Regions from separate parts of the Pseudomonas sp. Marseille-Q7302 genome, predicted to be linked through region 2. Evidence: riboswitches for the same ligand, from Rfam matches in the RefSeq annotation. Region 2 holds a riboswitch; each other region holds the start of a gene.
The links. Region 2 has a riboswitch for cobalamin ahead of cobW (cobalamin biosynthesis protein CobW). Riboswitches for the same ligand answer to the same signal wherever they lie in the genome.

Region 1: another riboswitch for cobalamin. It lies ahead of ACWPW1_RS20220 (ABC transporter substrate-binding protein); the one in region 2 lies ahead of cobW (cobalamin biosynthesis protein CobW).
Region 3: another riboswitch for cobalamin. It lies ahead of cobO (cob(I)yrinic acid a,c-diamide adenosyltransferase); the one in region 2 lies ahead of cobW (cobalamin biosynthesis protein CobW).

The regions. Positions count from the first base shown of each region.
Region 1 covers NZ_CBCOPK010000001.1:4,336,218-4,346,006, forward strand. The annotation lists gene ACWPW1_RS20200 (IclR family transcriptional regulator domain-containing protein) at 1-265, opposite strand, end outside; gene ACWPW1_RS20205 (Mpo1 family 2-hydroxy fatty acid dioxygenase) at 408-926, shown strand; gene ACWPW1_RS20210 (ABC transporter ATP-binding protein) at 911-1,675, opposite strand; gene ACWPW1_RS20215 (FecCD family ABC transporter permease) at 1,672-2,706, opposite strand; gene ACWPW1_RS20220 (ABC transporter substrate-binding protein) at 2,703-3,719, opposite strand; cobalamin riboswitch at 3,751-3,898, opposite strand; gene cobJ (precorrin-3B C(17)-methyltransferase) at 3,905-5,575, opposite strand; gene ACWPW1_RS20230 (precorrin-2 C(20)-methyltransferase) at 5,563-6,303, opposite strand; gene ACWPW1_RS20235 (precorrin-8X methylmutase) at 6,303-6,929, opposite strand; gene cobG (precorrin-3B synthase) at 6,922-8,208, opposite strand; gene ltrA (group II intron reverse transcriptase/maturase) at 9,323-9,789, shown strand, end outside.
Region 2 covers NZ_CBCOPK010000001.1:2,587,830-2,597,618, reverse strand. The annotation lists gene ACWPW1_RS12200 (sensor histidine kinase) at 1-1,275, opposite strand, end outside; gene ACWPW1_RS12195 (LTXXQ domain protein) at 1,517-1,951, opposite strand; gene ACWPW1_RS12190 (response regulator transcription factor) at 2,066-2,743, opposite strand; gene ACWPW1_RS12185 (septation protein A) at 2,748-3,332, opposite strand; gene ACWPW1_RS12180 (PHP domain-containing protein) at 3,394-4,266, shown strand; gene ACWPW1_RS12175 (L-threonylcarbamoyladenylate synthase) at 4,263-4,892, shown strand; gene ACWPW1_RS12170 (segregation and condensation protein A) at 5,003-5,731, shown strand; gene ACWPW1_RS12165 (cobalamin biosynthesis protein) at 5,722-6,096, opposite strand; gene ACWPW1_RS12160 (CbtA family protein) at 6,093-6,770, opposite strand; gene ACWPW1_RS12155 (CbtB domain-containing protein) at 6,783-6,968, opposite strand; cobalamin riboswitch at 7,056-7,393, opposite strand; cobalamin riboswitch at 7,452-7,791, shown strand; gene cobW (cobalamin biosynthesis protein CobW) at 7,894-8,946, shown strand; gene cobN (cobaltochelatase subunit CobN) at 8,953-9,789, shown strand, end outside.
Region 3 covers NZ_CBCOPK010000001.1:1,700,378-1,710,166, forward strand. The annotation lists gene ACWPW1_RS07795 (mandelate racemase/muconate lactonizing enzyme family protein) at 1-967, shown strand, start outside; gene ACWPW1_RS07800 (four-helix bundle copper-binding protein) at 973-1,302, opposite strand; cobalamin riboswitch at 1,400-1,594, shown strand; gene cobO (cob(I)yrinic acid a,c-diamide adenosyltransferase) at 1,690-2,316, shown strand; gene ACWPW1_RS07810 (cobyrinate a,c-diamide synthase) at 2,310-3,608, shown strand; gene bluB (5,6-dimethylbenzimidazole synthase) at 3,605-4,255, shown strand; gene cbiB (adenosylcobinamide-phosphate synthase CbiB) at 4,252-5,160, shown strand; gene cobD (threonine-phosphate decarboxylase CobD) at 5,153-6,142, shown strand; gene ACWPW1_RS07830 (cobyric acid synthase) at 6,139-7,590, shown strand; gene cobU (bifunctional adenosylcobinamide kinase/adenosylcobinamide-phosphate guanylyltransferase) at 7,591-8,112, shown strand; gene cobT (nicotinate-nucleotide--dimethylbenzimidazole phosphoribosyltransferase) at 8,109-9,167, shown strand; gene ACWPW1_RS07845 (histidine phosphatase family protein) at 9,160-9,711, shown strand; gene ACWPW1_RS07850 (adenosylcobinamide-GDP ribazoletransferase) at 9,711-9,789, shown strand, end outside.

The sequences.
Region 1 (9,789 bases), 1.7 Mb from region 2:
TGGTGACGTAGCCGAGCTTCATCAGGGTGTGCAGGCAGCGGCGCACGGCGGCGCGAGGGATCTCGGTGCGATGGCTGATCTGGGCGATGGTCAGCTGGCGCTTGCGTTCCTGGAAGGCATGGATGACCGCGAGGCCGCGGGCCAGGGAGGTCATGAAATTCGGGTCGCCGGTAAAGGCTTCGATGCGCTTGGCTGGTGAGGCGATGATGGGCGGCGCGGCCAGCGGCGGCAGGCCCGTGGCGTGAGCGGTGCGGTTATCGTCCATCGAACCGGTCCTCGGCAGGCTTTTGATCGATTATCGAGCGAGGGGGCGATTATCGCAATCGCATTTCTTCTCGCCCCCGCAGACGAAAGCGCTCGTCCAGAGGCATGCTGAGGCTTCACGCCAGCCGCCTGGATGCCTGTCGATGAAAACCCTGGAAGATCATCTCAGCCACTACGCAAGCTACCACCGCGATCCGCGCAACATCGCCAGCCACTTCCCCGGCATCCTGCTGATCATGCTGGCGGTGGCCATCCTGCTGTCCCGCCCCGTATTCACGCTCGCTGGCTGGCCACTGTCCCCTGCACTGCCGGTCGCTGGCGCGGTGGCGATCTTCTATCTGCGCCTGGATCGGCCGCTGGGGCTGCTGATGAGCGGCCTGCTCGGTCTTGCCATTTGGCTGGGTGCCGCGCTGGCAGCCCAGGCCACGGGCGTCTGGCTGACCTGGGGGCTGGGTCTGTTCCTGGTCGGCTGGGCGATCCAGTTCGTCGGCCACCACTACGAGGGACGCAAGCCGGCCTTTTTCGACGATATCGCCGGCCTAGCCATCGGCCCGCTGTTCATCGTCGCGGAACTGGTGTTCCTGCTGGGCGGGCGCCCGGCGCTGCGGCGGGTGATCGAAGAGCGGGCCGGCCCGGTGCGGCGGCGTCAGGCCAGTCGATAGCGGATCGTCGGCCGATCATCGGGGCCGTCCAGCGCCACCTGCGCCCTTACCCCCCAGACCTGCTGGATCAGCTCGGCCGTCAGCACCTCGGCAGGCGCGCCTTCGGCCACCAGCTGGCCGTCTTTGAGCACCGCCAGGCGGTCGCAGAACAACGCGGCGAGGTTCAGGTCGTGGATGGCCAGCACGCAGGTGGCCGGCAGCCGGCGCACCAGGTCGAGGATCTCCAGCTGGTGCTGGATATCGAGGTGGTTGGTGGGTTCGTCCAGCAGGAGTTCGCTGGGTTGCTGGGCCAGGGCGCGAGCGATCTGGGCGCGCTGGCGTTCGCCACCGGAGAGGCTGTGCCAGCGGCGGGCAGCCTTGTCGACCAGGCCTACCTGGGCCAGGGCCCGCTGGCAGACCTCGGCATCGCGGGCGCTCCAGGCATCGAGCAGGCCCCGATGGGGCGTACGGCCCAGGCGCACCACCTCGGCTACCGAGAGATCAGCTTCGGTACCGGCCTGCTGCTCCACCAGGGCTACCCGGCGCGCCAGGTCGCGCCGGCGCAGGTCCTGCAGGGGCGTCTCGTCGAGGCTGACCCTGCCCTCCTCCGGCCGGCGCAGCCCGGCCAGCAGCCGCAGCAGGCTGGACTTGCCCGAGCCGTTGGGGCCGAGCAGCCCGAGCACCCCACCGGGCGGTACCGCCAGCGTGACCCCGCGGAGGATCGGCTGGCCGCCGGCGCTCCAGGCGACGTCGCGCGCGGCGAGACTCATCGGACCTCCCGTGCGCGATAGAGGATGAAGGCGAAGGCCGGCGCGCCGACCAGGGCGGTGACCACGCCGATGGGCAGGGTCTGCTTGGCCACCAGGGTACGGGCGACGATGTCGGCCAGCACCATGAACAGGGCGCCGATCAGGGCGCAGGTCGGCAGCAGGCGCCCATGCCCCGGACCGACCAGAAAGCGCGCCACATGGGGGATCACCAGGCCGACGAAGCCCACCGCGCCCACCAGGCTAACCAGGCAGGCGGTGATCAGGCCGGTGACCGCCAGCAACAGGAGACGCAGCGGTCCCACTGCCACGCCAAGGCTGGCGGCGGCGTCTTCGCCAAAGGCGAAGGCATCCAACGCCCGGGCACAGGCCAGGCACACCAGCAGCCCGGCGAGCACCACCCCGGCGGCCAGCCAGACGTCTGGCCAGCGCACCCCGGCCAGGCTGCCGAGCAGCCAGAACATGACGCTGCGCGCCTGCTCGGCATTGGCTGCGGTGGCAACGATATAGGCGGTCAGGGCATTGAACAGCTGGGAAGCGGCCACTCCGGCGAGGATGATGCGGGTGCTGCCACCGCCGCCCAGAAACGGCAACACCACGGCGAAGGCCAGCACCGCGCCGAGAAAGGCGCCGAGCGAGACCCCGAGCACCCCGCCGCCGACGCCCAGCAGCATTACCAGCACCGCGCCGGTGGAGGCCCCCGCCGAAAGCCCCAGCACATAGGGTTCGGCCAGGGCGTTGCGCAACAGCGCCTGGAGAATGGCGCCGGAGACCGCCAGGCCCGCGCCACAGCAGGCCGCCACCAGGGCACGACTGAGGCGGTACTCCCAGACGATGCCCTGGACAATGCGCTCCACCGGATAGGGCCCCAGGCCGAGGCCGTTGGCGATGGCCTGCAGGCTGGTCAGGGGCGCGATCGGCATCTCGCCGAAGGACGCCGCCAGCACCACGCTCGCCGCCAGCGCCAGCACGGCGGCCAGGCCCAGCAGCCAGCGCCAGGGCCGGGCCCCTTCGGCTGCCAGGGGCAGGCTCATGGTTGCGGCTTGGCTAGGTCGGCGGCCAGGGTCTCGACGCTGTCCACCACCCGCAACGAGGGATTGAGGGTCGGGGCGTCCACCACCAGCAGGTGGTTCTCGCGCACGGCGCGCAATTCGCGGGTCAGGGGGTCGCTGCGCAGGAAGGCCAGCTTCTTGTCGACGTCATCGGCAGGATAGAGACGGCGGTCCATGCGCGCCACGACGATATAGTCAGGGTCCAGACTGGCGATGCGCTCCCAGCTCACCGCCGGCCATTCCTCGGCGCTGTCGACCACGTTGCGCAGGCCCAAGGCGCGGGCGATCCAAGCGGGTGCGCCCAGGTTGCCAGCGACCCAGGGATCGCCTTCCAGGCGTGGACTGGAAAACCAGAACAGCACCGAACGCCCCTGGACCCCGGCCGCCTTGGCCTGCTCGCCAGCGGCGGCGATGCGGTGATCCAGCTCGGCAACCAACTGCTTGCCAACCGGCTGCACATCGAGAATGGCCGCCAGTTCCTGGGCCTCGCGGGTCACCAGGTTCATGTCGAAGGGCGCGCTGCGGCTGCCGTCGCTGTTGGAATCAGCGGTCACCGCCTTGCCCTCGCAATCGCTGGGCGCCACATAAGCGGCGATACCCAGCTTGGCGAAGCGGGGGAAGTCCGCCACCTCGCCGCCGGGTCCGACGTGATAGGTGTACTGCGCCGCCACCAGGTCCGGCCGGGTACCGACCACGGCTTCGAAGCTGGGAGCGTTGTCGGCCAGGCGCGGAATGCCCTTGCCCTCCTCCTGCAGGTCTTTCGGCAGGCCGCCGAACCAGACCCCGGTACCCACCAGGCGCGAGCCCACGCCCAGGCGCAAGAGCAACTCGGTACTGGCCTGGCCCAGACTGACCAGGCGCTGGGGCGCGCGCTCGAAGACCAGGTCACGGCCGCAGTTGTGGATGGTCAGCGGATAGGTCGTGGCGGCCTGGGCGCTAAGGGCGGAAACGGATAGCAGGCCGGCGGCGAGCAGCGGTGAAAGACGGCGAAGCATGGACTCTCCTTGGGATGACGCGTCCCTTGTGGATGATGGATGTCCCCTGGCGAGGTCTGGCTCGCTTCTTACGAAGCTCACAGTGGCGCGACCGCGCCGGACTCTCACCGGCTTCCCGCCAGGGAATAGGAAGGGTCGCCGAGGGTGGGCCAGCGACGACCAGGATTCAAGCATTAAATGTTACTTTATAACAATTCCGGATCATACCAGCGCGGCGTATAGACCCATTCGCCGCCATCGGCCCGCGGAAAGCGCCGGGTATGGCTGGAGCCGAGGATCACCAGGGTGCGTGAATCCACCATGTCGCTGCGCAGGGCGCCGAGGCTGGTGTATTCGAGCCCCCCGCCGGGACGGCCGACATCGCGGCCGAGGATCACCGGGGTGGTCGCCGAACGGCAGCTGCGCAGCACGTCCAGCGCGCGCTCCAGCTGGTGCGGGCGAGCCTTGGAGATGGGGTTGTAGAAGGCCATGGCCAGGTCCGCTGCCGCGGCCTGGCGCAGGCGCTGCTCGATCACCGCCCAGGGCTTGAGGTTGTCGGACAGGGAGATCAGGCAGAAGTCGTGGCCCAGGGGCGCCCCGGCCAGGGCAGCGCTGGCCATGGCCGCGGTGATGCCCGGCAGGATCTCCAGCTCCACCGCCGCCCAGCGCGGATCATCGGCGCCTTCCAGCACCTCCAGCACCGCGGCGGCCATGGCGAAGACACCCGGATCGCCGGACGACACCATGACTACCTGGCGCCCGCTGGCAGCCAGCTCGAAGGCATGGCGGGCACGCTGCAATTCTTCACGGTTGTCGCTGGCGTGGGCCAGCTGGTCCGGACGCAAGGGACCGGCCATTTGCACGTAGGTGGCGTAGCCGAGTACGTCCTGGGCCTGGTCCAGAGCGCGGCGCACCACCGGTGCCATGAGCTCGGCCGCGCCCGGGCCGAGGCCCACCACGCTGAGGCGGCCACGGCGCTGGCCGAGGTTCTCGGCGTCCAGGGGCCGGTCATGCAGGTGCAGGGCGATGCCCCGCTCCTGGGCCCGTTCCACCGTCGTCAGGGCGAAGTCCGGCGTGTTGGCGTCGACGAATCTCAACGGCACATCCAGCGCCTGGCTGAGCTCGACCAGGCCGGGCGCGGCCATGTCTTCCGCCCGCGCCAGCAGCACCGCCACGGCACCTGGCGCATAGCCGGTGCTGGCAAGCAGTTCGGTGACGGCGGCGGCGCTGGCATCGGCGCGTACCGCCACCAGCACGGCGCGGGGATGGATGAGCAGGGTGTGGTCATCGGCACTGGCCAGCGGCGAGACCAGGATGCGCTGGTGCGCAGCGGGGTCGCGGGCCAGGGGCACCTCATCCAGCCAGGGCGCCTCGCCTTCGATGCGTACCGGGGCGCCGGCCAGCAGATCGGCCACCCGGTGCTTGGCCACGTCGACGTCGGCCAGGGCATAGCCGGCCGGTGGATCGAGCAGGCAGGTGCCGAATCTCAGCTCACCACTGGTGGTGATGGCCGGGACCACGTCCAGCAAGGTACCCAGCTGGCGAGCCAGGCGATTGGCGCCGGCCAGGCCGCCCAACAGCGGCACCACGGCGCTGCCGTCCTCGGCCACCGCCAGTACCGGCGGCTCGGCGGTCTTGTCGTCCAGTAGGGGCGCCAGGGTGCGGATGACGATGCCGGCGGCGCAGAGCACCAGCAGCGGCCGCTGCTGGCGATAGAGGTCGCGCAGATGGTCGCCGAAAGCGGTGTAGGTCACGTCGCCCTTGACCCGCCCGGCCAGGCCGTGCACCAGGCTGCCCGGCAGGCCAGCCTGCAGGCGGCGGGCAGTGGCCAGGGCGCCGGGGCCGAGGATGACGATGGCCGGGCTCAACCCTTCCATTTCACCCCCGGTACCACCACCAGCGAGAAATACGGCGAGGCCATGGGGTCGACCTCGTCCAGCGCGACGATGCGCTGGTTGTCCATGGTGGCGCGTTCGATGTAGCGGGCGCGCTCGTCCAGGCCCAGGTCGCGCAACACCTGGCGCACCTTCTCGAAGTTGCGCCCGAGCTTCATCACCACGGCGGCGTCGGCGCTCGCGAGACGTGCCTTGAGCTCCTCGGCGGAGAGCACCCCGGAGAGCACCGTGAGGGTCTGGTTGCGATAGACCAGCGGCAGGCCGAGCATGGCGACACCGCCGAGCATGGAGCAGACCCCCGGCACCACCTGGGCCTCGTAGCGCTCGGCCAGGCGGTCGTGCAGGTACATGTAGGAGCCGTAGAAGAAGGGATCGCCTTCACAGATCACCGCCACGTCACGGCCGGCGTCCAGATGGTCGGCCACCTGGGCGGCGGCGGTGTCGTAGAAGTCGGCAATCACCGTCTCGTAGGACAGCGGCGGCGCCAGCTTCTCGGTGGTCACCGGATAGACCAGCGGCAGGCGTTGCTGGCCGTCCAGCAGATAGCCCTCGATGACGCCATAGGCATTGCCGCCCTGGCCCGCGTTGGCCTTGGCCTTGGCGACGAAATAGGCCACCACCGGCGCGCCCTGCAGGAGGCGCAGGGCCTTCAGGGTGATGAGTTCCGGATCGCCGGGGCCGACGCCCAGGCCGAGCAGGCGGCCGGCCATCACTCCACCTCCGTGGCCAGGGCATTGACCGCTGCCGCGGCCATGGCACTCCCGCCACGTCGGCCGCGCACGATGACGTAGGGCACGCCGCGACTGTCGGCGGCCAGGGCGTCCTTGGACTCCATGGCGCCGACGAAGCCCACCGGCATGCCGAGGATCAGCGCCGGCCTGGGCGCCCCGGCGTCGAGCATCTCCAGCAGATAGAACAGCGCCGTGGGGGCGTTGCCGATCACCACCACGCTGCCGGCCAGGTGCGGCCGCCAGCGCTCCAGGGCCACCGCCGAGCGGGTGTTGCCCTGGGCCACGGCCAGTTCGCGGATGCCCTCGTCGTGCAGGGTGCAGATCACCTGATTGGCGGCCGGCAGCCGGGTGCGGGTGACGCCCTCGGCGACCATGCGCGCATCGCAGAGGATGGGCGCGCCGGCCGCCAGGGCCGCGCGACCGGCCGCGCCGGCGCCCGGGGAAAAGGCCAGGTCCTGGACCACGTCGACCATGCCGCAGGCGTGGATCACCCGCACGGCGAGCTTTTCCAGGTCGGCGGGGATGGCCGAGAGATCGGCCTCGGCGCGGATGGTGGCGAAGGATTGGCGATAGATCGCCTGGCCGTCGCGTTCGTATTCAAGCATCACTAGGACTCCGGGCCAGCCAGGCGGCGGCCTCGTCGAGGGACAGATGGGTGGCGCGCCGTCGGCCCGGGCCGGGCTGGGTAGCGTCGCGCACGAAGAGGTCATAGCGGCCGGAGGCCACGGCCAGCAGGGTATGGGGGGCCTGTCCGGCCAGGGCGCAACTGCGCGGGCAGCCGGAGAGGTGTACCTCCACGCCTGCCGGCAGCCGCTCGGCCAGGCGCAGGGCGTCGCCCTTGGTATCGGCCTGGCCCTTGGCACAGCCTTGGCTGCCGGTACAGGCGATCAGCCGGGCCAGGGGCGCGGCGGGGTCGGTGGTCAGGTCCAGGGTGCCCAAGGCCGCGAGCAGGTCCGGCGCCGTGCCGACCGGCACATCGGGTAGCAGCAGGCCCTGCCAGGGCGTCAGGTGCAGTTCGCCATTGCCGTGGTGCTCGGCGAGTTCGGCGACCGCTGCCAGGGTCATGGCCGGCAGCCGCCCCAACGCGGGCTGGGCACCGACCCAGCAGAGGCCCGCCTGGCGCTGCGGATGACTGCCCAGGCGCCGCGCCGTTGCCGCTGGCGAACGAGGGGTAGCCGGAGCCGGCAGCAGGTCCAGTCCAGCCAGTAGCTCCGCAACCGGATGCTGCGCCAGCAGCTGGCGCATGCGGCTCTGCTCAGGGCCGGCGAGGTCGAGAAAACGGTGCAGCAGGGCTGCCACCGCCGCCCTCTCGCGCCCCGTGGGGATCAGGCCCAGCGGCGCATCCAGCGGGGTACCGGCCAGACCGAGGAGATAGCCTTCGGCGTGGGCCGACAGCCAGACGTCATGGGCATGGTCGAGCCGTGCCAGGGCCTCGCCGCCGTCCAGTTGCAGGGCGAACTTGGGCGACAGGCCATGCAGGCGGCGATCGCCTTCCAGCAGCGCGAGCAGTTCGGCGGCCAGGGGACGGACGTCCCGCCGTTGCTGCGGATCGCGGCCCGCGGCGGGGCTGAGCAGCACGTTGCGCACGTCGTCGGCGGCTGGATCGCTTGGGCCCAGACCGGCGGCCTGCAGCGCGGCCACCAGGGCGTTGGCGCCGTCCGGGCGCACGCCACGCAATTGCAGGTTGGCTCTGTTGGTCAGTTCCAGCACACCGCTCGCCCAGCGCTGGCTGGCCGCGGCGATGGCCCGCGCCTGGATCGCCGTGAGGCGTCCGCCCGGCAACTTCACCCGGCACAGGCCGCCATCGCGGGCGGGCACGATGCGCAGCAATCCCGGACAGGCCGAAGGCCGCGGGACGAGGGCGGAAGGAGACGGAGGATTCACGGCGGAAGGTCGGGCTGGACGGGGAAAGAGGCTATTATGCCCGCTTTGGTGCGACACGTATGCTCGTGTTGTGCTTGGTCGACCAGCTTAGTCTTGGCGCCGAAACCCTTGTTCTACAGGGGTTTGAAGCCTAAATAAAGCACGAGAGCCGGCTCTGCCGCGCCTGATTCGACCCACTTGTGGGGACAATGCGATCCCTGCTTGCCAGGGTAAGTACGTCTCAAATTTGGCCATTTTTTGGCTATAAATTGATCAATCAGACGTAACAGAGAGCAGTTTCCACCAAGGAAATTGTATCTAAACGTAACAAGACTCCCTGCGGGTGATTTGACCCCGCAAGGGGTCAATCCATCTTTGGGATGCCTTGGTATCATTTGGCCCATGCCAACGTCGTGAGACGTTAGGGTATCTCGTCCAAGCACGGAGCAACCGCTCCGCTGTGCATTGCTCAACTTCGCTGACATAGGAAGTACCGAGCCTGGCATGTACCTGCCAGTTCACTACATCGGCATGCGTCGGGGGCCAACCCTGGGGTGTGAAGCCCGATCGACAATGTCCTATCCCGTAAGGGACACGCTTGACTGGCAACAGCTTCGTGAAGCTTCCGAACTGCACGGAAGCTTAGGGCTAGTGACCCAACCCGTATGGTTAACGCATGTGAACCGTTGCTAGACCCCTCGTAAGCATAACTGGGCCTACGGCAGTTAATAGGCCCTGGCCAAAATCGGCAAAGCAGTCTGGCGCTCGTTGTCAAAGCTAACGACGCGGTACCACTACGACTGTCGGGGGAGAGACGGAACCTAACCGGGGAATCGATGCACAGCGGGGAACGTGGCAATCCCGACCACCCGCCTAACCAGCAACATCGGAAGGCAGGCAATCCGCAAGGAAAGCTGTTGGGTGTGGGGAATGGGAGGGTGCAAAAAGCGAATGGCTGTCTGTAATGGGCGGCATATCGGTTGAAACATCATCGACAGGGGCAACCCTGGCTGACGTGCACCTGGTTTACGGGCGCATGATCTAGTGCTGATTTCCAGCGAAACGACCCTAGGGGTGACTTCAACCCCTAGGGGGAGAAGTCCGTCCCGAAGGTTACTGACCTGAGGAGGACTGTATGAATACGCAACCAGCAACATCGGTTTCGTCTGCGTCTCCTGACGGCGTGAAGGGCTGGCACGATCTCGATTGGGCCAAGATCCAAATCTCCGTTCGGAAAACGCAGTTGAAGATTGCGCAGGCAACAATGGCCGGTGACTGGCGTAGGGTTAAACGCCTACAACGGTTACTGACCCATTCGTTTTATGGTCGCTGTTTGGCTGTAAGACGGGTGACTGAAAACCGGGGTCGCAAGACTCCGGGCGTTGATGGAGAAACCTGGGGGACGCCTCCAGCCAAGCTCTACGCCGCGAAGCGTCTATCGGAGAAACGAGGCTATCGGCCCAAACCGCTAAAGAGGGTTTGGATACCGAAGCCAGGGAAGAAGGAAAAGCGCCCGCTAGGTATACCGACGATGTTTGATCGGGCCATGCAAGCGCTCTACCTGTCAGCCCTGGAACCCGTCATCGAAAGCACCAGCGACCC
Region 2 (9,789 bases):
AATGGCACGCCGGGCGATGGCCAGGCCCAGGCCGTAGCCAGTGGCCTGCTGCTGGTCCGAGCGAAAGAAGGGCTCGCCCAGGCGCGGTAGGTCCTCGGCCCTGACGCCGGGGCCGTGGTCGCGCACCTGGATGCGCACTTCGCCTTCCGCCACTGCCGCGGAGATGATGATGGGCCGTGTCGGCGGATTGAACCGCAGGGCATTGCGCAGCAGATTGTCCAGGGCGCGCTCCAGCACATCCGGCCAACCGTCCAGGCGCAGGGCGAGGGGAACGTCCAGTTCGATCCGCTGCTGGGGCGCGCTGAGCTGGGCATCCTCGACCAGACCTTCGAGCAGCGGGTGCAGTTCCAGCTGCTCGGGTGGGCCCGGATCCGCTTCCTGGCGGGCGAGGGCGAGAATCTCGCCGATGAGAGTTTCCAGGCGATCGCATTCCAGGGTGAGGCGCGGCCACATGTTGCCCAGGTCGTGGGGATCGGAGCGCTCGGCCAGTGCCAGGGCGATGCGCAGGCGTGCCAGGGGTGAACGCAATTCGTGGGACACATCGCGCAGCAGCTGGCGCTGGCTGTCGATCAGGCGCTGCAGATGGGCGCCCATGCGATTGAAGTCTCCGGCCAGCACGCCCAGTTCGTCCTTGCGGCGCGCAAGACGCGCCAGGGTGTCCTGCTGATAGGCGGTCTGGCCGAGATCGTGCACCGCGCGCCGCAGGTGATTGAGCGGCCGGGTCAGGCTCAGGGTCAGCAGCAGGCTGAAGAGGGTCAACACCACGGTGGCGATGGCCAGCATGCCGACCGGCCAGAACAGACTCTGACGGCGCCAGGCGCCTAGCTCGGGCGTGGGCAGGTGATAGATGAACAGGTAGTTCTGGCCACTGGAACTGGTGTATTCGTCGGTCAGCCGTCGCCAGGGCAACGGACGGTTTGGATCGCGGGCGCCGGGGCCGGGGCGCTGCTGACGCTGCGGCTGGTCAAGATCCTGGTCGAAGATGCGCGGTGGCAGGGTGCCGCGCACCAGGGGCGAGCCGTTCTCGCCCAGCACCAGCACATCGATGCCATAGCGGCCTTTGCGCTGTTCGAGCAATCCTTGGGCGGCGGCGGGGCCTTCGTTTTCATAGCGTTGTACCCACTGTTCGGGCAGGTCGCGCAAGCCGGGATGCTGCGCGAGGATCCAGGAGTCCTGATCGGCCAGGTGGCCGAGCAGCATGGTCAGGCCCACCGCGGACAGGATGGCCAGCCAGAAGGTGGCGAAGATGCGCCAGAAGAGAGAGCGAAAAACCATGCGGTCGCCTTGAAACCTGCTTTTATCCTGTTGCGGGTCGGCCAGACTGCGTCGGAAAGGCCTGGGTCGTCAGCCCGGTCGGAGTGCTCACTTACCAGTGGTAACCGTGAGCGCAGGTCCGGTCCGCTTTTCAGGTGTTTTCGCGGGGCCGCCTAGGCCTTGTCTGACTCTAGCGCGCGAGATTGGGGGCAGGCTCTTGGTTGGGCGCTGCGCCGAGGACCATCGGCGCAGCGGGTGGGGATTACGAGGACTTGTGGTCCTGCTTCCACTGCTGGAACTCGGCCCACTCCCTGGCGCGATCCTCCCGCTTCTTTTCCATTTCGTCGAAGCGCTTCTGCTGATCGGGCTTGAGGAGGGCGCGAATGGACTGACGAGTCTTGTCGCGGTTGCCATCCAGCTGATCATGCAGGGCCTTGCGCTGATCCTCGGGCAGCTTGTCGAGATAGCTTTTGACGATCTCGCGCTGCTGCTGACGCTCTTCGCCCATCAGCTTGCCGACCTGCTCGCGTTGCTCGGCGGTGAGCTTGAGGCCGCGCAGGGGGCCGCCGCCACGGGGGCCGCCATCCATCAGCTTCCCGTGGGGCGGCGGGGTGATCTCAGGGCCGTCCTGGGTGGCGGCCAGGGTCAGGGTCGGCAGCAGGGCGGCGAACAGCACGGCGGGCATGAGCTTGCGCATCGGGGAAATCTCCTTGGGATGACCGGTGCAATACCGGATGGGCCCAGTCTAGGAGCGGGGGGAGTCAGTGGCGGTCAGCGGGCGTAAAGAGGGGGTAAAGGCGACGTGGCGGTGCTAGACGCTGTAGTAGTAGCCGCGACCGCGCAGCGCCAGGATGCGTGGACGGCCATCGGCGTGGCTACCGAGCTTGCGCCGCAGATTGCTGACGTGCATGTCCAGGCTGCGATCATAGAGTGTCAGCTTGCGACCGAGTGCCACCTGGGCCAGGGCCTGCTTCTCCAGGGGTTCTCCGGGCTGGCGTAGCAGGGCTTCGAGGATGCGACTCTCGGTGAGGGTGAGGGTGATCTCGGTTTCGCCGATGTTGGCCACGCCCCGTGCCAGGCTCAGCGACAGGTCGCCCAGTTGTAGGCGTGCTGCCGGCTGGGCCGGATGGCTGCGCCTGAGGATGGCCCTCAGGCGTGCGGTGAGTTCGCGCGGATCGCAGGGTTTGGCCAGGTAGTCGTCGGCGCCCAGCTCCAGGCCGAGGATCCGGTCCAGTGGTTCGCCACGCCCCGACAGCATCAGTACCGGCAGTTGCGGATGATCGCTGCGCAGCTGCTTGAGCAATTCCAGGCCGCTGCCGTCGGGCAGCATCACGTCCAGCACCACGACGTCCGGCGTCGCGTCGCGCAACTGGATGCGCGCGTCGCTGCCGGCGTGGCAGGCGGTGACCTCGAAGCCTTCCTGTTTCAGCCAGGCGCCGAGCAGCTCGCACAGCTCCTGATCGTCGTCGATCAGCAGAATCTGACTCATGGGATCAATCTCGCGGTTCATCCATCGGTTGCAGATGGCGCGCCAGATAGAGGCCCTGACCGAGCATGAATACCAGGGTCATCGCCAGGCTGCCGAAGACCTTGAAGTCGACCCAGAAGCTTTCGTAGGTGAAGGCCACATAGAGATTCGCGCAGCCGCAGACGATGAAAAAGATGATCCAGGCGATGTTCAGGCGCGTCCAGATCGGCGCGGGCAAGCGCACCGCGTGGCCCAGCATGCGCTGGATCAGCGGTTTGTCGCCAATGAACTGACTGCCGAGGAAGGCGAGGGCGAACAGCCAGTTCACCACCGGCGCCTTCCACTTGAGAAAGGTCTCGCTGTGGAACGCCAGGGTCATGCCGCCAAATACCAGGCAGGCGATCAGGGTCAGCCACTGGCTCTTCTCCAGCCGGCGCTGGGTCGCGTAGATCACGCCGTAGACCACCAGAGAGGCAATGATCAACACCGCGGTGGCACTGAAGATGCCGCCCAGGGTGAAGGCGTGCCCGGCGAATTCAACCGGACGCGGATCGAGCTTGTAGACCAGGAAGAACAGCAGGAGGGGAATGAAGTCGATGAATTGTTTCATTAACGCAGCCGATAGCAGTGCATCGCGGCATAATACCCGATGAAGCCGAAGGAGAAAGCCCATGCGTATCGACCTGCACTGTCATACCACTGCGTCGGACGGCGCCTTCGCGCCCGCCGAGGTCGTCAGAAGGGCTCATGAGCGCGGGGTACAGCTGCTGGCCATCACCGATCATGACACCCTGGACGGTTACGCCGAAGCGCTGGAAGCGGCGGATGGCCTGGGTCTTCGCCTGCTCTCCGGGATCGAGATGTCCTGTACCTGGGGCGGGGCGACCTTGCATGTGCTGGGCTACAACTTCGATCCCGAAGCGCCGGCGCTGAACGCCGCCCTGGAAGCCTTGCACGAAGGACGCTGGGAGCGTGCCCGGGAAATCGACCGGCGGCTGGCGGCCAAGGGCATGCCCGGCACTCTGGAAGGCGCCCGGGCGGTGCAGTTGGCGCTGGGTGATAGTCGCAACGCGCCGGCACGACCCCACTTCGCCGAATACCTGGTACAGGCCGGTCTTGTCCAAGACCGAGGCGACGCCTTTCGCAAGTGGCTGGGCGGCGGCAAGCTCGGCGACGTCAAGCAGCACTGGCCGACCCTGGCCGATACCCTGGCCACCCTGAAGGGCGCCAAGGCCTGGATCAGCCTGGCGCACCCCCTGGCGTATGGCTTCACGCGCACCAAGCTGCGCAAGCTGATCGGCGAATTCGTCACCGGTGGCGGCCATGCCATCGAGGTGGTCAACGGCATACAGCCGGCCGAGCAGGTCGGCACCCTGGCAATTCTGGCGCGGGAATTTGGTCTGATGGTGAGTGCGGGCAGCGATTTCCATGCGCCAGCCGATTGGTCGGACCTGGGCATGTACCGTCCGTTGCCCGAAGATCTGCCGCCCCTCTGGGCGCGCTTCAGTCAACCGCTGTACCCTCAGAATCGGGAACCCCAATGAGCCAGTTCATCGAGATTCATCCGCAGAATCCCCAGCCGCGGCTGATTCGTCAGGCCGTGGAAATCATCCAGTCCGGTGGTGTCATCGCCTATCCCACCGATTCGTCCTATGCGCTGGGCTGCCGAATCGGCGAGAAGAGTGCCGTGGAGCGGATTCGCCGCATCCGCCAGCTCGACGACAAGCACAACTTCACCCTGGTGTGCTGCGATCTCTCGGAGCTCGGCATCTATGCCAAGGTGGATACCAGCGCTTTCCGCCTGCTCAAGGCCTATACGCCCGGGCCCTATACCTTCATCCTCAACGCTACCCGCGAGGTGCCGCGGATGCTGCTGCATCCCAAGCGGCGCACCATTGGTGTTCGGGTGCCCCAGCATCCCATCACCCTGGCGCTGCTGGAAGCGCTGGGCGAGCCGCTGATGAGCGTGAGCCTGATTCTTCCCGGGGATGAGGACGCCCTCGGCGATGCCTGGGAAATCCGCGAGCGCCTCGACCACTTCGTCGACCTGGTGATCGAAGGCGGACCCGGTGGCTTGCAGCCGTCCACCGTTATCAGCCTGGCCGACGACGAGCCCGAGGTGATCCGTGTCGGTGCCGGTGATCCCACGCCCTTCATGATCGAAGCATGAGCGAGGCCCTGGATCCCCAGCTGCTCGAACCCGAGCAGCTGCGCCTGGCGCTGGTGTATGGCGAGGCCTTCACCGAGCTGCCCCAGGACCTCTATATCCCGCCGGATGCGCTGGAGGTCTTTCTCGAAGCCTTCGAAGGTCCGCTGGACCTGCTGCTCTATCTGATCCGCAAGCAGAACATCGACATCCTCGACATCCCCGTCGCCGAGATTACCCGGCAGTACATGAGCTATGTCGAGTTGATGAAGGCGGTGCAGCTGGAACTGGCCGCCGAGTACCTGCTGATGGCAGCCATGCTGGCGGAGATCAAGTCGCGCATGCTGTTGCCCCGTGCCGAAGGCCTGGAAGCCGAGGAAGAGGATCCGCGCGCCGAACTGATTCGCCGGCTGCAGGAGTACGAACGCTTCAAGAAGGCCGCCGAGGATCTCGATGACCTGCCGCGCGAGGGGCGTAACTTCGTGGTACCCACTTTGCCGGCGCCCGAGGCGCGTGCGCGCAAACTGTTGCCCGAGGTCGAACTGGGCGAGCTGCTGCTGGCCATGGGCGAGGTGCTGCGCCGGGCGGATCTCTTCGAGAGCCACCAGGTGACCCGTGAGGTGCTGTCTACCCGCGAGCGGATGAGCCAGGTGCTGGAGCGACTCAAGGACGGCGCCTTCGTGCCCTTCGTCGCCCTGTTCACCCAGGAAGAAGGCCGTCTCGGTGTGGTGGTGACCTTCATGGCCATCCTCGAACTGGTCAAGGAATCCCTGGTGGAGCTGGTCCAGAACGAAGCCTTCAGCCCCATCCATGTCCGCGCCCGGATCAGTGGCGCCGACGCCGAAGTGGCGCCTCAGGAATAGGCCAGGGCCGCCGTGGCGGCCGCGCTCTTGCGCTTGCTCACGCGCAATCGGGCACCTTCGCCAGCCGCCCTCAATGCCGCGGCCTCGGCAATGCTCGAGCTACCGGTGTGTTCCAGCGCGACAACGCTGGGTGAAAGGACGCCGACCTGCTGGGCCAACTGCGCCGCCGTGAAACCGAGCAGTGGCAGGTGCCAGCGCTCGGCGAGGGCGCATAAGGCCCCTTCTTCCAGTCGACTTTCCACCGTGGCCAGGGCCGTCAGGGCGGTGATTTCGCACTCGGCTTCCTGCAACACCGACTGCGCCAGTTCGGCGAGTTCGTCCAGCGAGCAGCCCCGCCGACAGCCCAGGCCCAGAACCCGTTTCATGGGTGCGAAGCACCCTGACGGCGAAACAGCCAGCTGCAGGCCAGTCCCAGCAACAGCCAGAACGGCAGATTGCTCGCCAGCACGGCGATCTGGAAGTGCCGCTGCAGCTCGTGCGGTGCCAGGCTGGAATGCTCGATGGGCTGGGGCGCACCTAGCACATGCGGCAATACCAGCAGACCCAGAGCGATGATCTTGTAGCCGGGATGGCGGGCGAAGACCAGCAGGGCGAGGGCGGACGCGGTGGCCCCAGCGGTGCCGATCCACCAGGTTTGCCTTAGGGTCAGGTCGGCTGCGGCGGTCCCTGGCAGTTCCGGTGGCAGGCCGAGGCTGGGCGCGAGGCAGAAGGTGGCATAGCCAGCCAGTCCCCACAGCAGGCCCTGGTAGGTTCGGTGCGGCGTGCGCAGATTGAACAGGCCCGCCAGGACCAGGCCGAAGCCCACAGCCACCACCAGGTTGCCGCCAAAGGTGGCCAGGGTGCGTGGCCAGCCGTCTTCCGGCGACCAGGCTTCTGCGCCGTGCTCATGCTGCTCCGTCATGACCGGTGCCTCGACCTGTACCTCATAGGTTTCCGCCTGAAGGATGAGCGGGGTCAGCCAGAGGCTCTGCAGGACGCTCAGCAGAAGGGCGGCGAGCAGGCCGGCCACGCCGGCACTGAAGGCGATACGCTGAAACATGCCGATCTCCTCTTAGTGGCAGGGGAAGCCTTCGCTGTGGCGGGTGTCGTGGGCGCCGTTGTGCAGGGCCTCGACATGGGAAAAGCCGGCCAGGAACACCAGGCCCAGGCCAAACAGGCAGGCGAGCAGGGTGGCCGTCAGGCGTTGGGTGCGGGTACTGGTCTGGGGCAGGGCGGTGGTGGAGCGGGCAGCGGTCATGACGAGGCCTCGGAGTCGAAGCGGCAGGGACGCGCCTAGGCAGCGGGCCGGTAGGCAGCCGCCGTCCAGCACGACCGCCCACCGCGGGTTGCTTGAAAGCGACAGGCCGGTCTCCGGACTCACGAGGGTCTTGCGGGGGCGGGCTTGGCAGCGCTCGGCCCGGCGTTGTCGAATCCTTCTCCGCAAGGCTCATCTACACCCTGTAAATGACGCTTGCTACGAAGGTTTCGTCTTGCCGTGCGCGGGCTCGCTCAAGATCGCATTCCCGTACGACTACCAGGATCGCCTTCCCCAAGCTTGCCGGCCGGGTGGCATCGTGATCCTGCGCTCGTCTACCGTTGCGGGGGCAGTGCCGGACTTGGACCGGCTTCCCGTTTCACCGCGACCCATGGCGGAGTCGCGACACCTGAAGCAGGGTCGAGCAGACCACGCGGGTCGTCCGACGGTCAAGCCTGTCCGATTGACACCCCGGCGGGGCACTCGTAGCCTGTCGGGCTTCGAGGTGCTCTTGTCCGCAAGAGCTTGAAAGGGAACGCGGTGCGACACCGCGGCTGCCCCCGCAACTGTAAGCGGCATCTTCAGCCTCTCCACAGAGCCTGTTCATAATGTGCTGCGCGTCGATCAACTGCGTTGAAGATGCTTTCGGAATGCTCATTTACCATTCGTAAACTCGAGCGCGAGTCCGATCCGCTTCCTTAAGCATCTTCGCCTTGTTTGACTCTAGCTCGCGAAATCATGAACAAGCTCTAAGGCCACTGCTCACGCGGGAAGGCCGGAGTCGGGCGCCGTGAGCCAGGAGACCTGCCTCGCTAGTTTTCCATACGCAACCGGGCGGGGTGATCCGGGCTGCCACCAGGGCCTCGCCAGCGTGCGAGCGTCCGGCATGCCTGCCCGCCTTTTCTCGCATTTCACCTAAGGGCAGCCCATGAAAACCCTGGCCAAGACCCCCGTCACCATCGTCACCGGCTTCCTCGGCTCCGGCAAGACCACCCTGTTGCGCCACATGCTCGACCATGCCGAAGGCCGCCGCATCGCGGTGATCGTCAATGAATTCGGCGAACTGGGCATCGACGGGGAGATCCTCCGTCAGTGCAGCATCGGCTGCACCGAAGAAGAAGCCCAGGGTCGAGTCTTCGAACTGGCCAACGGCTGCCTCTGCTGCACCGTGCAGGAAGAATTCTTCCCGGTCATGAAGGAGCTGGTGGCGCGTCGTGGCGACATCGACCACATCCTCATCGAGACCAGCGGCCTGGCCTTGCCCAAGCCGCTGGTGCAGGCCTTCCAGTGGCCGGAGATCCGCAACGCCTGCACCGTGGACGCGGTGATCACCGTGGTCGACAGTCCGGCGGTGGCTGCCGGCACCTTCGCCGCCCACCCCGAGCAGGTGGACGTCCAGCGCCGCCAGGATCCCAACCTGGACCACGAGTCGCCGCTGCATGAGCTGTTCGAAGACCAGCTGGCCAGCGCCGACCTGGTGATCCTCAACAAGGCCGACGGCCTGGATGCCGAGGCGCTGGCCCGGGTCCGCGCCGAGGTGACCGAGGAATTGCCGCCGGCGGTCAAGGTGGTGGAAGCCAGTCGCGGCGTGCTGCCGTTGTCGGTGCTGCTGGGGCTGCAGGCCGAGTCCGAGGCCCATATCGACAGCCGTCCGACCCACCACGACCTCGAGGGGCATGAAGACCACGATCATGACGAATTCGACTCCTTTGGTGTCGAATTGCCCGAGGTCGCCGAAGCAACCCTGCTGGCAGCGCTGACCGAGGTGGTCAAGCGCCATGGCGTGCTGCGGGTGAAGGGCTTCGCCGCCATTGCCGGCAAGCCGCTGCGCCTGCTGGTACAGGGAGTCGGCACCCGTTTCGACAAGCATTTCGACCGGGCCTGGCAGGCGGCGGAACCCCGTCGCACTCAACTGGTGCTGATCGGCCAGGAGCTGGACCAGGCGGCGATCACCGCTCAGCTGCGCGCTGCGGTGGCCTGAACCTAGATGCATCTGCTGCGTACCCAGCCGGGCGGTTTCGTCCCGGACGATGGCATTGCCCACCTGGCGCAGACGCCGGGTGAAATCGTCGTCCTCTGCAGTGGCGACTCGCATCTGGCGCTCCTGGCCGAGGCCACCCGCACTCTGGATGACGGCTATCCCAGCCTGCGCCTGGCCAACCCCATGCAGCTGCAAAACCACGCCTCGGTGGATCTCTATGTCGAGGAGGTGCTGAGCCAGGCGCGGGTGGTGTTCATCTCCCTGCACGGCGGCCAGGGGTATTGGCGCTATGGCATGGAACGTCTCGCCGAGCTGGCCGCACGGGGTCTGACCCTGATCGCGGTACCGGGTTGCGATCGCCCTGATCCGGAGCTGATGGCCCTGGGTACGGTCGCGCCCGAGCTGGCCGATCGATTGTGGCGCTATCTGCGCCAAGGCGGTCTGACGAATGCCCGGGATTTTCTCCATTGCCTGGCCGCCGAATGCCTGGGTGCCAGCTACACTCACGAGGCGCCACGAGAATTACCGCGCGTGGCGGTGTACCAGCCCGAAGGCCTTGGCCTCGATGGCTGGCGCCAACGCTGGCAGCCGGATTGGCCGACGGCGGCGCTATTGTTCTATCGCACCCATCTGCAGTCGGCCAACACGGCTTTCGTTGATGTCTTCTGCCAGCAACTGCAGGCCCAGCGACTGAATCCGCTGCCTATCGCCGTGGCCAGTCTCAAGGAATCCGCTTGCCTGACGGAAGTGGAGCGGCTGGTGGATGAGACCGGTACCGCGCTGATCCTCAATACCACCGGCTTCGCTCAATCCAGTCCGGAGCGGCCTAACCTGGCTCCTTTC
Region 3 (9,789 bases), 890 kb from region 2:
CGGCGTGGAAACCCGAGCGGCTTCGGCGCTGGATATCGCCCTCTGGGACCTGTTCGGCCAGGCTATGGGCGTGCCGATCCATCAGCTGCTGGGTGGCCAGGTCCATGAGCGGATGCGCGCCTACAACACCTGCGCCAGTCCCAACTTCAATACCGGTGGTGAGCAGCGCCGGCTGATCGCCAAGGGCGAGGCCCGCGTGGCCGGTCGCTACGATGATCAGGTGGCGGCGGTGGAAAACCCGGGCGAACTGGCCCAGAGCCTGATGGACGAAGGGTTTGCCGCCATGAAGATCTGGCCCTTCGATGCCTTCGCCCTGGCCAGTGGCGGCCAGTATCTATCCAGCACCGACTTGCGCCAGGGTCTGGAGCCCTTTGCGCGCATCAGGGAGGCGGTCGGCGATGGCATCGAGGTGATGTGCGAATTCCATTCCTTGTGGAATCCGACCTGCGCCCTGCAGATCGCCCGAGCACTCAAGGACTACAACATCTTCTGGGCGGAAGATCCGATCAAGATGGATCACGTTCAGGGGTTGGCGGATTTCCGGCGGCTGGCGGGCATTCCGGTCTGCGGCAGCGAGACCCTGGCGATGCGCGGTGCCTTCCGCGATCTGCTGGCGGCCGATGCGCTGGACTATGTGATGGTGGACCTGTCCTGGTGCGGTGGGTTGAGCGAGGCACGCAAGATCGCCACCTTGGCCGAGGCCTATCAGAAGCCCATCGCCCCGCACGATTGCACCGGACCGGTGGTGCTGATGGCCTCGCTGCATCTGGGGTTGGCCTCAGCCAATGCCATCTTTCAGGAAGTGGTGCGAGCCTATCTGGCGGGCTTCTATCGTGAGCTGGTCACCGAGCTGCCGGTACTGGAGCAGGGCTGGCTGCTACCGCCAACCGCACCGGGCCTGGGCACCGCCCTGCATCCGGCGCTGCGTCAGCGGCCGGACCGGATCGGGCGGGTATCAACGCGGTAAGGGGCTCAGGCGGCCATGGCTGCGCAGGCATCGGCGCAGGCTTCACAGGCCTGGGCGCAAGCCTGGCAGTGGTCGGCCTTGTGCTTGCCGCATTCGGCGGCGCAGGCGCGGCAGGTCGCCACGCAGAGGGCACAGGCTTCGGCCAGGCGATCGCTGCCGCGCTGCATGAAAGTGGCGGCCAGACGGCAGGCGTCGGCGCAGTCACGATCCAGGCGCACGCAATCGCGCATCATGTCCAGATTGGCTTCACCCAGACAGGCGCTGGCGCAGGTTTCGCACGCGGCCGCGCAGTCGAGGCAGGCCTTGATGCAGGCAGCGAGGGAGGATTCGGTCATGGGTATCTCCTGGCAGTGGGGTGCTAAGGGTGGACCCGGCCGCCGGCCGCCGAGTTCGGCCCGCGCGATCGATTGACGCTCTCTCGGGTAGTCCGTACCCTGCGCCCTTGCACGTGGTGCCCCGTTTGAGCCGGGGTGAAACAGGGAAGCCGGTCGAGCCGGCGCTGCCCCCGCAACGGTAGTTGAGTAGCAGCTGCGCGAGACCCACTGGCCCCGGCCGGGAAGGGGCGCAGCGGGTGCCCGAGGGTATCGACTCACCAGCCCGGAGACCGGCCACGCTTGCGTTCATCTCGGCGATGCGGAGGGCGTCGTGCGGCGTCGCCACCTGCCTTGCGCGGGCGGCGTCTCTGCCCGTTTCTCCGTCGCGCCCGCACCCGGAGAACCGCCATGACCGACACCCCTGATTCGAACAGCCCCGAGCGTGACGAGCGCCATCGCGCGCGCATGGTGCGCAAGAAGGCGGTGATCGACGCCCGGATCGCCGATGCCCAGGACGAACGCGGCCTGCTGCTGGTGCACACCGGCATCGGCAAGGGCAAGAGCAGCTCCGCCTTCGGCATGGCGGCACGCGCCCTCGGCCACGGCATGCAGGTCGGCGTGGTGCAATTCATCAAGGGCCGCCGCGACACCGGCGAGCAACTCTTCTTCAGGCGCTTCCCCGACGAGGTGCGTTACCACGTCATGGGCGAGGGTTTCACCTGGGACACCCAGGATCGTGCCCGCGACCTGCAGTCGGCGGCCGCGGCCTGGGCGGTGGCAGTGGAGCTCTTGCGCGATCCGGCCATCGGCCTGGTGCTGCTAGACGAACTCAACATCGCCTTCAAGCATGGCTATCTGGAGGTCGACCAGGTGCTGGCCGATCTCGCCGGGCGCCCGGCGCACCAGCATGTGGTGGTGACTGGCCGCGGCGCGCCGCCGGCCCTGATCGAAGCCGCCGACACCGTGACCGACATGAGTCTGGTCAAGCATGCCTTCCAGGCCGGCGTCCGCGCCCAGCAGGGCATCGAATGGTAGGCGAACCGCGGCACTGCCCGGCGCTGCTGATCGCCGCCCCGGCCTCCGGTCAGGGCAAGACCAGCGTCACCGCCGCCCTGGCCCGGTTGCATGCACGCCAGGGTCGGCGGGTGCGGGTGTTCAAGTGCGGCCCGGATTTTCTCGATCCGATGATCCTCGCCCGTGCCAGTGGCGCCCCGGTCTACCAGCTCGATCTGTGGATGATCGGCGAGGCCGAGAGTCGGCGCCTGCTGTGGGAAGCGGCGGCGGAGGCGGACCTCATCCTCATCGAAGGCGTCATGGGGCTGTTCGACGGGCAGCCGTCGGCGGCGGACCTGGCCGAGCGCTTCGGCGTACCGGTGCTGGGGGTGATCGACGCCGCGGGCCTGGCGCAGACCTTTGGTGCCCTGGCCTATGGCCTGGCCCACTATCGGCCGAGCCTGCCGTTCGCCGGTGTGCTGGCCAATCGCAGTGGCAGCCCGCGGCAGACGCAGCTGATCCGCGGCAGCCTGCCGGAGGGCATGACCTTCTTTGGCAGCCTGCCAAGAGATGCCGGCATCGAGCTGCCCAGTCGCCACCTGGGGCTGATCCAGGCCGACGAGGTCACCGACCTGGATCGCCGCCTGGACATGGCGGCCGATGCCCTGGCCGCCAGCTCCGACATCGAATTGCCGCCGCCAGTGGCCTTCGCCGCGCCGGAGCCGACGCCGGTCGAACCGCTGCTGGCCGGGGTGCGCATTGGCGTGGCCCGCGATGCGGCCCTGGCGTTTCTCTACCAGGCCAACCTGGACTTGCTGCGCGCCCTGGGCGCCGAGCTGCAATTCTTTTCCGTGCTCGCCGACTCGACGCTGCCGGAAGCGGACAGCCTCTATCTGCCGGGCGGCTATCCCGAGCTGCACCTGCAGGCGCTGTCCAATAACCTTGGCATGCGCGCTGCCATTCGCGCTCACCATGCCGCCGGCAAGCCGATCCTCGCCGAGTGCGGTGGCATGCTCTATCTGCTTCAGGAGCTGACCGACAAGGCCGGTGAGTCCGCCGCCATGCTCGGTCTCTTGCCGGGCAGCGCACGGATGCAGGCCCGGCTGACCGCCCTGGCCCTGCAGTCGGTGGAGTTCGCGCAGGGCACCTTGCGCGGCCACACCTACCATCATTCCGCGCTGGAGTCGCCCGAGGCACCCTGGGCGCGGGGTCTGTGCCCCAATGGTAAGGCGGTGGCCGAGGCGGTCTATCGAGACGGTCGCCTCACCGCCAGCTATATTCACTTCTACATGCCGTCGGCACCCGCCGCGGCCGCCGCGATGTTCAAGCCGTGACCACGACACCCTATACCCCTGCCGAACAAGCCGCCGTCTACCGAGCCATCGCCGAGCGCCGCGACATGCGCCATTTCTGCGGTGGCGAGGTGCCTCCCGAACAACTGGCCCGCCTGCTGGGTGCCGCCCACCAGGCCCCCAGCGTCGGGCTGATGCAGCCCTGGCGCTTTCTGCGCATCAGCGATCCGGTCTTGCGCCAGCGCCTGCACGAGCTGGTGGAGGAAGAGCGCTGCGCCACCGCCGAAGCCCTCGGCGAGCGCAGCGATGACTTCATGAAGCTCAAGGTGCAGGGCATTCTCGACTGCGCCGAGGTGCTGGTCGCTGCCCTGATGGACGGGCGCGAAGCCCATATCTTCGGCCGCCGTACCCTGCCGGAGATGGACCTGGCCTCGCTCTCCTGCGCCATCCAGAATCTCTGGCTGGCCGCGCGTTGCGAAGGCCTGGGCATGGGTTGGGTCTCGCTGTTCGACCCGGAAGCGGTGCGCACCCTGCTGGAGATGCCCGAGGGGTCCCAGCCAGCGGCCATCCTCTGCCTGGGGCCGGTGGAAGCCTTCTATCCGCGACCCATGCTGGAGGAGGAGGGCTGGCGTCAGGGCCGCCCGCTGGAAGAACTGGTCTTCGAGAATCGTTGGGGCCAGAAGCCATGATGCTGGCCTTCGCGGTCGTCGGCGGCATGCTGCTCGACCTGCTGCTCGGCGAACCCCGGCGGGCCCATCCCCTGGTGCTGTTCGGCCGCTACGCCGACAGCCTCGAAGCGCGCTTCAACCCCGGTGGCCGTGGCTGGCGCAGTCATGGGGTGATGGCCTGGAGCCTGGCCGTGCTGCCCTGGGTGCTGCTCACCGCCTTGCTCTGCCAGATCGGCTGGCTGGCCTGGATCATCCAGCCTCTGGCACTGTATCTGGCGGTGGGACTGCGCAGCCTGGGCGAGCACGCCGAGCCGGTGGCACGTGCCCTGCAACGCAACAACCTGCCCGAGGCGCGGCGCCGGGTCGGCTACCTCGTCAGTCGGGAGACGGGCGAGCTGGACGAAACCGCTGTGGCCCGCGCCGCCACCGAATCCGTACTGGAGAATGGCAGCGACGCCGTCTTCGCCGCGTTGTTCTGGTTCGCCCTGCTCGGCGCGCCGGGCGTGGTGCTCTATCGCCTGGCCAATACCCTGGACGCCATGTGGGGCTACCGTACCCCACGCCTGGAGCGTTTCGGTTGGGCTGCGGCGCGCCTGGACGATGTGCTCAACTATATTCCCGCGCGTCTGGTCGCCCTGACCTATGCCGGTCTTGGCCGCTTCTGGAGCGCCATCGAAAGCTGGCGCTCCCAGGCGCCGCTGTGGGACAGCCCCAACGCTGGCCCGGTGATGGCCGCCGGCGCCGGGGCCCTGGGGGTGAGCCTGGGCGGCGCTGCTCGCTACCACGGCGAATGGCACGAGCGTCCGTTGTTGGGTCGCGGTCCGGCCCCTACCTTCCTGGCCATCACCCGTGCCCTCCAGCTGGTACGACGCGGCGCCTGGGTGTGGACCTTGCTGATCGCCCTGGGAGGACTGCTGCTTGCTTGAGCACGGCGGTCGACTACGGCGCGCGGCGCGCACCTACGATATCCCCCTAGCCGACTGGCTGGACCTGTCTACCGGACTGGCCCCCTGGCCCTGGCCATTGCCCGAGATTCCCGCCAGTGCCTGGGCGCGCCTGCCCGAGCCCGATGACGGCCTGGTGGACGCCGCCTGCAGCTACTATCGTGCGTCCGCGCTGTTGCCAGTGGCTGGTTCCCAGGCTGCCATCCAGGCGCTGCCTGTCTTGCGCGCGCCTTCGCGAGTCGGGGTGCTGGCGCCCTGTTATGCCGAGCACGCCCTGGCCTGGCGTCGCGCCGGCCACGAGGTGCTGGCGTGGAGCGAGGAGCAGATCGCGACCGGGCTCAACCAGCTGGACGTACTGGTGGTGGTCAACCCCAACAACCCTACTGGGCAGCGCCTCTCACCTGCGCGGCTGCTGGACTGGCATGCCCGCCTCGAAAGGCGGGGCGGTTGGCTGGTGGTGGACGAGGCCTTCATGGACCCTACGCCAGGTGCAAGTCTCGCGCCCTTCAGCGATCTGCCCGGGCTGATCGTGCTGCGCTCCTTTGGCAAGTTCTTCGGGCTGGCCGGCATGCGCCTGGGCTTCGTGCTTGCCGCGCCGGACTTGCTTTCGCCGCTCGATGAGCATCTCGGTCCCTGGACGGTCAACGGGCCCAGTCGTCATCTTGCGCGGCAGCTGCTGGTCGACCAGACGGCTCATGAGCGCCAGCGTGAGGCGCTTCGGCAAGCCGGCGAGCGCCTGGCGGCGGTGCTCGCCGGGCACGCCCTCGACCCTAGCGGTGGCTGCGCCCTGTTTCAGCTGCTGCAGCGCCCGGATGCCACGGCCCTGCACGAGCACCTGGCGCGCCAGGCCATCCTTACCCGCTTGTTCCCCGACCTTGGCGCCCTGAGATTCGGCCTGCCGGGCGACGAATCCGGCTGGCAGCGCCTGGACCAGGGGTTGGCCAGCTACCGGAGTCCCCTATGAGTACGCTGATGGTGCAGGGCACCACGTCCGACGCCGGCAAGAGCACCCTGGTGGCCGCCCTGTGCCGCTGGCTCTATCGCCAGGGTGTAGGGGTAGTACCCTTCAAACCGCAGAACATGGCGCTCAACAGCGCGGTGACCGCCGACGGTGGCGAGATTGGCCGGGCCCAGGCGGTCCAAGCCCAGGCCTGTGGTCTGGCGCCCCATACCGACATGAATCCCGTGCTGCTCAAGCCCAATACCGACGTCGGCGCCCAGGTGATCATCCATGGCCGCGCCGTCACCAGCATGGACGCCAAGGCCTATCACGCCTACAAGCCCGTGGCCCGCGAAGCGGTACTGGCCTCCCATGCCCGGCTGGCCGAGCGCTTCGAGGTGGTGCTGGTGGAAGGCGCCGGCTCGCCGGCCGAGATCAACCTGCGCCAGGGCGACATCGCCAACATGGGCTTCGCCGAGGCGGTGGACTGCCCGGTGCTGCTGGTGGCGGACATCGATCGTGGCGGTGTCTTCGCCCATCTGGTCGGCACTCTGGACCTGCTCGAACCGAGCGAGCAGGCGCGTGTCGCCGGCTTCATCATCAACCGTTTCCGCGGCGACCTGGCCCTGCTGCAACCCGGGCTGGACTGGCTCGAAGCCCGCACCGGCAAACCGGTGCTTGGCGTGCTGCCCTATCTGCATGACCTGCACCTGGAGGCCGAAGATCGCCTGGCCACAGGCCAGGTCGCCAAGCAGGGACCCCGCTTGCGGGTGGCGGTGCCGGTGATGCCACGGCTGAGCAATCACACCGATTTCGATCCCCTGCGTCTGCACCCCCAGGTGGAATTGCTCTTCGTTCGGCAGGGCGAGGCCCTGCCCGCGGCGGATCTGATCATCCTGGGCGGCTCCAAGAGCGTGCGCAGCGACCTGGCCTTCCTGCGCGCCCAGGGCTGGGACACGGCCATCGCCCGCCATCTGAGATACGGCGGCCGAGTACTGGGTATCTGCGGCGGCTTCCAGATGCTGGGCGAGCGCGTCGCCGATCCCCTCGGCCTGGAAGGTGCCCCCGGTGACAGCGCCGGTCTGGGTCACCTGGCTATGACCACCGAACTGGCGGCGGAAAAGCAGCTGCGCAACGTGCGCGGCTGGCTGTGCGACGGCGACGCCGAGGTCGCCGGCTACGAGATTCATGCCGGCGTCAGCCAGGGAGCGGCGCTGGAGCATCCGGTGCTGCGCTTCGACGATGGTCGCGTCGATGGCAGCCTCAGCGCAGACGGCCAGGTGCTGGGTACCTACCTGCACGGCCTGTTCGAGTCGCCCGCTGCCAGTGTCGCGCTGTTGCGCTGGGCGGGTCTGGCCGAGCCGCAGCAGCTGGACTACCACGCCTTGCGCGAACGCGATCTGGAGCGCCTGGCCGACCTCGTCGAACACCATTTGGACACTGGGCGCCTGCGCGCCCTCTGCGAGCTCTAGATGCGCGAACTCATTCTTGGCGGCGCTCGCTCCGGCAAGAGCGCCCTGGCCGAGCGCCTGGCTGCCGACTGCGGACTGGCGGTCACCTATATCGCTACCGCCGGGGGCAGCGATGCCGAACTGGCGCGCCGCATCGAACGCCACGCGGCGCGTCGGCCCGCGCACTGGGCGCTGGTGGAAGAGCCCCTGGCGCTGAGCGAACGCCTGCAGGCGCTGGCCGCGCCAGAGCAGTGTCTGCTGGTGGACTGCCTGACCCTCTGGCTGACCAACCTGCTGCTGCTCGACGATCCGCAGCGCTTAGAGCAGGCCTGCGTGCAACTGCTCGACGTCATCCCCCAGCTGCCAGGCCGGCTTATCTTCGTCAGTAACGAGACCGGTCTGGGTATCGTCCCCCTGGGCGAGCTGACACGGCGTTATGTCGATGCCGCTGGCGAACTGCACCAGGCCCTGGCCACCCGCTGCGATCGCGTGGTGCTGAGCGTGGCCGGTCTCCCTCTGATCCTCAAAGGAACCCCGTTATGAGCATGCCCTGGTGGCAAGGACCCTGCCGCCAACCCGATACCGCTGCCGCCGAAGCCGCGCGCCAGCGGCAGATGGTCTTGACCAAGCCGAGCGGCTCGCTTGGCGATCTGGAAATGCTGGCCATCCAGCTGGCGGCCCTGCAGGGCACGCCGCGCCCTCTGCTGCAGCGCACCGCCATCGCCGTCTTCGCCGGTGACCACGGGGTCGTGGAGGAGGGCGTCTCGGTCTATCCGCAGTCCGTGACCGCCGAGATGGTGCGCAACTTCGTGCGCGGGGGCGCCGCCATCAGCGTGCTCGCCCGGCAACTCGACGCCGCCCTGGAAGTCATCAACCTGGGCACCGTCACCCCCCTGGAGCCGCTGCCCGGGGTGATCGATCTACCCCTGGGACGCGGCACCGCCAATTTCACCCTGACGCCAGCCATGACCCATGACCAGTGCCAGGCGGCGCTGCAGGCCGGACGCGACGCCGTGTTGCGGGCCTGTGCCGGCGGCGCCGACCTTTTCATTGGCGGCGAGATGGGCATCGGCAACACCACCGCCGCCAGCGCCCTGGCCAGCGTGCTCCTGGACACCTCGCCGCTGGCCCTCGCCGGGCCCGGTACCGGGCTGGACGCCGATGGCGTGGCGCGCAAGGTGGCAGTCATCCAGCGTGCGTTGTTGCGTCATGGCGATGCCTTGCAGGATCCCTACGAACTGCTGCGCCGGCTGGGCGGTTTCGAGTTAGCCGCCTTGACCGGCGCCTATCTGGCCTGCGCCCAGCAGGGCCTGCCGACCCTGGTGGATGGCTTCATCTGCTCGGTCGCTGCGCTCTGTGCCCAGCACCTGCAGCCCGATACCCGCGACTGGCTGCTGTTCGCCCATTGCGGCGCCGAGCCCGGTCATGCCGCCGTACTGCTGGCCCTGGGTGGCGAGCCGCTGCTGGACCTGGGTCTGCGCCTGGGCGAGGGCAGCGGCGCGGCCCTGGCGGTCCCGCTGCTGCAGCTGTCCTGTCGCCTGCACAGCGAGATGGCCACCTTCGCCGAAGCCAGCGTTTCCAGTCGCGCCCATGACTGATTGCTGGCTGCTGCGCCATGGCGCCACCGAGGGTCCCGAAGGCTTTCGCGGCCGCCTCGATCCGCCGCTGTCGGAACAGGGTTGGACGCAACTGCGCGCCGCCGTCGCCGCGCAGCCGCCTTTCGCCCTGATCCTGAGTTCGCCGCAGCAGCGCTGCGCACGCTTCGCCGAATGGCTGGCAGCGGAGCAGGGTGCCGAGCTGCTGCTGGAGCCCGATCTGCGCGAACTGGATTTCGGCGCCTGGGAAGGCCGCAGTGCGGCCGAGCTGATGCGGGACCAGGCCGAGGCCCTGGGGCTGTTCTGGGCCGATCCCTATGCCTATACCCCGCCCGAGGGCGAGCCCGTGGCCGCCTTCGCCGAGCGGGTGCTGGGGGCGGTGGCGCGCTGGCGTCCGCGACTGCAGGCGCAACGCAGCCTGATCGTCACCCACGGCGGCGTCATCCGCCTGCTGTTGGCGCGCCAGCGCGGTTTCCCGCCCAAGGATCTACTGCAGGTCGAGGCACCCTACGCGACCCTGCAGTCGCTGGCACTGGAGCAAGACTGATGCCGCTGTCCTGGTTGATCGCCGTGCAGTTCCTCACCCGCCTACCGGTCCGGCTACCGGGCATGCCCGCACCCGAGG